Regions from separate parts of the Paenibacillus sp. FSL L8-0435 genome, predicted to be linked through region 1. Evidence: riboswitches for the same ligand, from Rfam matches in the RefSeq annotation. Region 1 holds a riboswitch; each other region holds the start of a gene.

The links. Region 1 has a riboswitch for S-adenosylmethionine ahead of mmuP (S-methylmethionine permease). Riboswitches for the same ligand answer to the same signal wherever they lie in the genome.
Region 2: it holds a riboswitch for S-adenosylmethionine, as region 1 does, so the genes downstream of both, metA (homoserine O-succinyltransferase) here and mmuP (S-methylmethionine permease) in region 1, are expected to answer to the same signal.
Region 3: it holds a riboswitch for S-adenosylmethionine, as region 1 does, so the genes downstream of both, NST33_RS25745 (methionine ABC transporter ATP-binding protein) here and mmuP (S-methylmethionine permease) in region 1, are expected to answer to the same signal.

Annotation. Positions count from the first base shown of each region.
Region 1 is NZ_CP150185.1:6,096,504-6,098,779, reverse strand. It holds gene NST33_RS27155 (Ger(x)C family spore germination protein) at 1-1,122, shown strand, start outside; SAM riboswitch class I at 1,193-1,294, shown strand; gene mmuP (S-methylmethionine permease) at 1,387-2,276, shown strand, end outside.
Region 2 is NZ_CP150185.1:1,913,312-1,915,587, forward strand. It holds SAM riboswitch class I at 389-512, shown strand; gene metA (homoserine O-succinyltransferase) at 748-1,665, shown strand; gene NST33_RS08820 (PLP-dependent transferase) at 1,690-2,276, shown strand, end outside.
Region 3 is NZ_CP150185.1:5,787,143-5,789,418, forward strand. It holds gene NST33_RS25745 (methionine ABC transporter ATP-binding protein) at 1-1,001, opposite strand, end outside; SAM riboswitch class I at 1,128-1,269, opposite strand; gene NST33_RS25750 (Cthe_2314 family HEPN domain-containing protein) at 1,406-2,122, opposite strand.

The sequences.
Region 1 (2,276 bases):
GAGGAACTAAGTGTCTATGTTGGTCTCGGGATCGATATCGCGAAAGAAACAGAATTTGAGAAGGACATCGCTGCCCAGGGAGGAAAGTATCCAAAGAATAATTATATAACGGCTACCGTGCAGATTGCTCCCGGGACGGGCGGTTCGAACAGTAAACAGGGCGGACAATCCGGTTCACCTGCTTCGGGAAAGACTTCCTATTCCAATGAACAGCTTACTGGAGATTCGTTGCTGCAAATCTTTCGTCAGTTTGCACTAAGGCGAGACCGTCCACTTATCGGACATCATCTAAAGGTCATCGTTGTCTCCAAGGATATTGCCAAAAAGTATGGTCTGGACCAGCTGCTGGATTTTGTACTTCGGGATAACGATATTCGTCCAAATTGTCTGGTGCTGATAAGTCATCATCGCGCCGTGGATGTCCTGACTTCGGATGATCCCTCTCGGATTCCAGCATTTTATCTAACAGGAATTACCGGTAATTCATACTTGTCCAACAAAATCCTTGACCCTGTTTTGCTCTCCAAATTAGATGCCCAAATGCAATCTGGTTCCAGTTTCTTGCTCCAGAATGTACTGTACTCCAATGGAGAGGGCAAGTTCTCAGGTGGCAGCATATTCGATGGGAAAACAACCAAGTTTATTGGAGAACTAAGTCAAACGGATCTGGAAGGTTTATCGTGGCTCAGGCCTAAGGAAAGAGGAGGCGTCTTGAAGACTTACAACAAAGAGGGATTCACTGTTGTATATGAAATGAAAAAGAAGAAAACAAAAGTAATTCCCAAGGTTGTTGGCAATGATATTTCATTCCATGTAAAGACCGAATCCGAAGGCTGGTTAATGGAGGATTGGCGTGCTCCCGAAAGAGAGGAAAAAGGGGCTTATCGCGGGGAACTGGAAAAAGAATTTGCTGAACTGGCGGAACAACAGATTCGTCAGGTGTTATACAAGCTGCAGCATACCTACAAAGTGGATGTTGCGGATTTTCGGGATAGCTTACGTATTAAAGAGCCCAAAACATGGAAGAAAGTCAAAGATGATTGGGATAACATTTTTAGTACCGTGCCAATTACGTACGATGTGAAGATTAGCATTACCAATCCGGGATCATCCACCGAATAGCGATGTGTTTCATTTATGATTTAAATGTTGACACATTCATGATAGATCGCTATATTTATAAAAAATCATTTTCTTATCCAGAGAGGTGGAGGGACTGGCCCTTAGAAACCTCAGCAACAGATCTGAAGGATACTGTGCTAATTCCAGCGGGTGAAAGCCTGATAGATAGGAGCGTTTGTTTTTATTTGTCAGTAACGGCGCACTCTTTAGGCAGAGTGGGTCTTTTTTGTTTTTTCTGGATGAAGAAGTAGGGGAGCAGCAGGTATGGAGAACAACAACGACAAAGGGCATTTTCAGCGGAAAATGCAGGCACGGCATGTGGTCATGCTCTCTCTCGGAGGAGTTATTGGAACGGGATTATTCCTCAGCTCAGGTTACACCATTCAGCAAGCGGGACCACTGGGTACCATTCTGTCCTATCTGATCGGAGCCATCGTTGTATATCTGGTGATGCTCTGTCTTGGTGAACTGTCTGTTCATATGCCAGAGACGGGAGCATTTCATAGTTATGCAGCCAAATATATCGGACCAGCAACAGGCTACACGGTGGCTTGGTTATACTGGTTAACCTGGACTGTTGCGCTTGGCTCCGAATTCACAGCCGCCGGATTGCTGATGCAGCGCTGGTTCCCATCGGTGAACGTATGGATATGGAGCGCGCTCTTTGCCCTGATGATCTTTCTGTTTAACGCTTTAACGGTGAAATTATTTGCGGAATCCGAGTTCTGGTTCTCATCTGTAAAAGTAGTGACTATCGTAATCTTCATTATTATCGGTGGCGCAGCCATGTTTGGGTTCATTCCGATGGCGGATGCTGAACCAGCGCCGTTTCTATCGAACATTACCGCATCCGGGTGGTTCCCTCATGGGGCTACAGCGATATTGATGACCATGCTTGCTGTAAACTTTGCCTTCTCAGGCACCGAATTAATCGGCATTGCTGCCGGTGAGACGGAGAACCCGGAAAAGACGATACCGAAGGCTATTCATACAACGCTGTGGCGTTTAGTTATTTTCTTCATCGGAACGATCATTATCTTGTCGGCCTTACTGCCCATGTCGGATGCCAGTGTACTGGAAAGTCCGTTTGTAGCGGTAATGGAACGGGTGGGTGTACCCTATGCAGCAGACATTATGAACTTTGTTATTCTGAC
Region 2 (2,276 bases), 2.9 Mb from region 1:
ACAAATCAGCCGGTCGGCAGCGGAGCCTGGAGATCAGGGCTGCGTTCACTATATACTCAAACGGAAGTCACGTCCCGCTGCCGGCATGCTGATGTCAATTCTCTATGCAGTTTGTCGGAATTCGGCTGCCAGTCAGGCCTCGGGTCGCCATCCATTTAATATGTCACCTCTCACATAAGGGTTTATAACACCTTGTTTAGTATACCGCTGGTACAAGGTGCTTTCAAGCGCAAAAATGTGTCTATTTCGCGCCCTGAGGCAGTGTATGACAACGGATGATGAACGGTTCCGATCTGGGAAGCAGACATCGAACTGCATCTTGACGTGAGGGCATTAATGTAATAAAGTAGACGGTGAACCATATTTAATTACAATCTAATACAGCGAAATCTTATCAAGAGTAGGTGGAGGGACTGGCCCGATGAAACCCGGCAACCGGCGGTATACCGCACGGTGCTAATTCTTGCAGCGACTAAGTGTCAAGTGGCACTGTTGTAACTGAGAGATGAGAGAGGCGCATATCTTTTTTACATATGACCTTTCTCGAAATCCGAGGAAGGTCTTTGTTATATGCCCCGACTTCTCAGCAGTGATTTTCGCTAAGGAACTTGAGGTTGTTTGTAACGTTGGATGAAAGAGCAATTCAATGTTTTTACAAGCTCAAGGCAGTCTATAACTGTATTGATGTGAAGACATCAAGCCAGGGGTGGCTGCATCTATCTATGCACAAGGAGGAGTTAGATTTATATGCCAATCAAAATACCCGATACTCTACCAGCAAAAGAAGTACTTGAAGGAGAGAATATCTTCGTCATGGATGAAACTTCTGCATATCAGCAGGATATTCGTCCACTCCGTATCGCTATATTAAACCTGATGCCCACAAAGGAAACGACCGAAACACAATTGCTTCGTCTGGTGGGAAACACGCCTATTCAGGTGGATGTCGTTCTCGTACATCCCAAATCCCATACGTCGAAGAATACGTCTCAGGAGTATTTGGATCTGTTCTATAAAACCTTTGATGAGATTGAGCACCGCCGTTTCGATGGAATGATCATTACGGGTGCACCGGTGGAACAGATGGATTTCGAAGACGTGAACTATTGGAATGAAATCCAGGAAATCTTCGAATGGACCAAAACCAATGTGACTTCAACCCTCCACATATGCTGGGCTTCCCAGGCGGGTTTATACCATCATTTTGACGTACCCAAGGTTGCACTTGATGAGAAGTGTTTTGGGGTTTTCCCACATACCATCAATAAACCACATGTTCCGTTGTTGCGTGGGTTCGATGAAGTATTCAACGTTCCACATTCCCGTCATACGGAAGTGAGACGCGAAGATATTGAAAAGAATGAGAATTTAGAGATTTTGGCTGAATCCGAGGAAGCGGGGATTTTCCTGGTTGCTACCAAAGACGGCAAACAGATTTTTGCCACAGGACATGCCGAGTATGACCCGTTCTCATTAAAATGGGAGTATGACCGGGATGCAGCCAAAGGGTTGGATATCGCATTGCCTAGACATTATTATCCGAATGACGACCCTTCCCGTGTGCCACCGGCTACTTGGCGCGCTCATGCCAACTTATTATTCTCTAACTGGCTCAATTACTATGTGTATCAAGAAACACCTTACGATATTGGCCCGCAAATCTAATCGAGATTACAGGAGGATGCAGCAATGGAAGACAACAACAAGTTGAAAATCGAAAGCCGCTTAGCACAAATTGGGTCCATCAATGAACCGGTAACAGGCGCCATTAACTTTCCGATCTATCAATCCACTGCGTTTCGCCACCCGAAGCTTGGACAAAGCACGGGGTTTGATTATATTCGTACGACTAATCCAACACGTAAAGTATTGGAAGAAGCCGCCGCAGCGCTGGAGTCCGGTGATGCAGGGTTTGCCTGTAGCTCGGGAATGGCCGCGTTGCAAACGATCTTTGCCATGTTTGGTCAAGGGGATCATCTGATTGTATCGCTGGATCTGTATGGTGGAACCTATCGTCTGCTGGAACGTATTCTGTCCCGTTTCGGCGTAACTGCTAGTTATGTGGATACGAATGACCTTGCAGCACTGGAGAAGGTTCGTCAGCCGAATACCAGAGCTGTATTTATTGAGACACCAACCAATCCACTGATGATGATCACCGATGTGGAAGCCGTTGCTTCCTGGGCGAAAGGTTACAACCTGTTGACCATTGTTGACAACACGTTGTTGACTCCATTTTTCCAACGTCCGATTGAACTGGGTGCCGATATCATCAT
Region 3 (2,276 bases), 310 kb from region 1:
GTTAGTTCTGATATCGTCCGATCAATCGCATTTGAATCACCCTCGAACCGAACGGTCAGCTGTCCATAAGGAACCTGTTTAATCGTAGAGATCGTTCCTTGCAGGATGGCAAAATCCACTCCCGTTTTACGTACCGTTCTGGACAAAATCGCTTCATATGTTTTGTTACCCAGAAAAGATATCTTCACAAGTTTGGAAGCAACACCTGCCTGCAATTCAACGCCTGCATTCGCCAGAGCGGTCTCTTCCAGAGCAAGTCCAGCTTCATGGTCACGCATCATGAAGTCCCGCGTAATCGCATGTTGCGGCTTCAGGAACACATCTGTTACAGGTCCCTGTTCCACAATGCCACCTTGATGAATGACAGCCACCTTGTCACAGATGTTCTGAATGACATGCATCTCATGTGTAATCAGTACAATCGTGAGGTTGTACTTTTCATTAATGTCGAGTAATAACTTCAGGATTGAATTTGTCGTCTGCGGATCAAGTGCTGAAGTAGCCTCATCACAGAGAAGTACATTCGGATCACTTGCAAGTGCTCTCGCAATCCCTACACGTTGTTTCTGGCCACCTGATAATTGAGCCGGATATTTGCTGCTATGGTGCTCCAGACCAACCAGTGCCAGCATTTCCTTCACTTTGCGATCAATGGCTTCCTTGGGTGTATTCACAAGCTTTAATGGAAAAGCTACATTGTCATATACCGTTGCCGAGGATAACAGATTAAAGTGTTGAAAAATCATCCCGATTTTGCGTCTCTGTTGCTGCAATTCGGTTTTGCTCAGTTCAGTCAGGTTGATTCCGTCAACCCATACTTCACCCTCCGTAGGCCGTTCCAGCAAATTAATACAGCGAATCAATGTGCTTTTGCCCGCTCCGGAATGGCCAATCACTCCGTAGATTTCGCCCTTTTGGATGCTTAAATTCAGCTCGGACAACGCTGTTGTAGATTTTGCCCCTTTGCCGTACGTTTTCGTTAAACCTTTTAATTCAATCAATCGCACTTGCCCCTTTCCAACCACCTACATGTATCTTTACCCGATCTAAAGGAAAACTCCCCTTAAAGTACAAAAAAAGAGCCCTTTGCAGATACAAAGAGGGCTCTTTACGTGAAAGAATATACCTTCTCATCTGCCAAAATCGTGTCTCGCACCATTTTGTAGGAATTAGCACCTAACATCTATAACGAATGATACATGTATCATGTCGTTACAAATCGGTTGCCGGGCTTCATCGGGCCTGTCCCTCCGCCGCTCTCGATAAGAAATATGTTGTTGTAGGATTTTATAAGTTCATGTAGTTTATGCTTTATAATGTGAACGTAACTTTTGAAATATCAGTTCAATCTTTGTCACTGTAACATTCTAATTGAAACTCAGTATATTCCAAGTATTCCGATTTGTCAAAGGGAATTATTTCTTTTCCATATTTTGTTGATATAACTATAAGAGGCTGTTAACGTTTCACAGACCATATCCACGCCCTGACGCATTTCCTGCACATGCTGATTCAGATCCTCCAATTTCACTTTACCTTGCAGGGTCTGATGTAACTGCCACAGGTCATCGTGCATTTCTGAGTTCATGTAGTGAATTTCCATATTACGTCGTTTGCGCAGCTTGCTCATCGGTTCACGATAAGAGTCCTTGATCTGTATTAATTGCAACGCAAGATCATGATGCTCCCTCGCATAATCGAACTGCCTTAATACCGTAAAATAAGAAAAATGCGCTTTGGTATTGGAAGTATTCAGCTGGAATATTTCATTTAATACCGTGCCCACTTTATCCAGAATGGCAAAGCAGCGGATAAAGCCATCTTTGTAGAAATACACATATCGGGCATACTCGGCTTTTTCAGTCGGCGTCATATCGTCCGTTGAACCTGCAACGACCTTTTTGCGAAAATGAGCAGCAGCGAAACAGCTTTGCTCCAGTTCATCCAGTGAGGAGATGAGTCCCTGCGTCCACACATACAGCTTCCGATAGTCATGCGTGGGATCATGGTCCACATGCATTTGTCGCTGAAATAACTCAAGCGTAAGTGCCATTGCATCCATCGCTGCCTTCAATTTACCTTCGTTTATACGTGGTTTTTCCCCCAACAACGTTCGCAGCATATCTAACCTCCTCTTTTCCAAATCAACAAGAATTCATCACCGTAAACGTAACACATCATCCATTCCGTGTAATTGCTGCTTGCCATAGGTTGCCCTGATCTCCCTGACATCAAACAAAGTCCACCTGTCCAATGATGTACATCACTGGATGGTG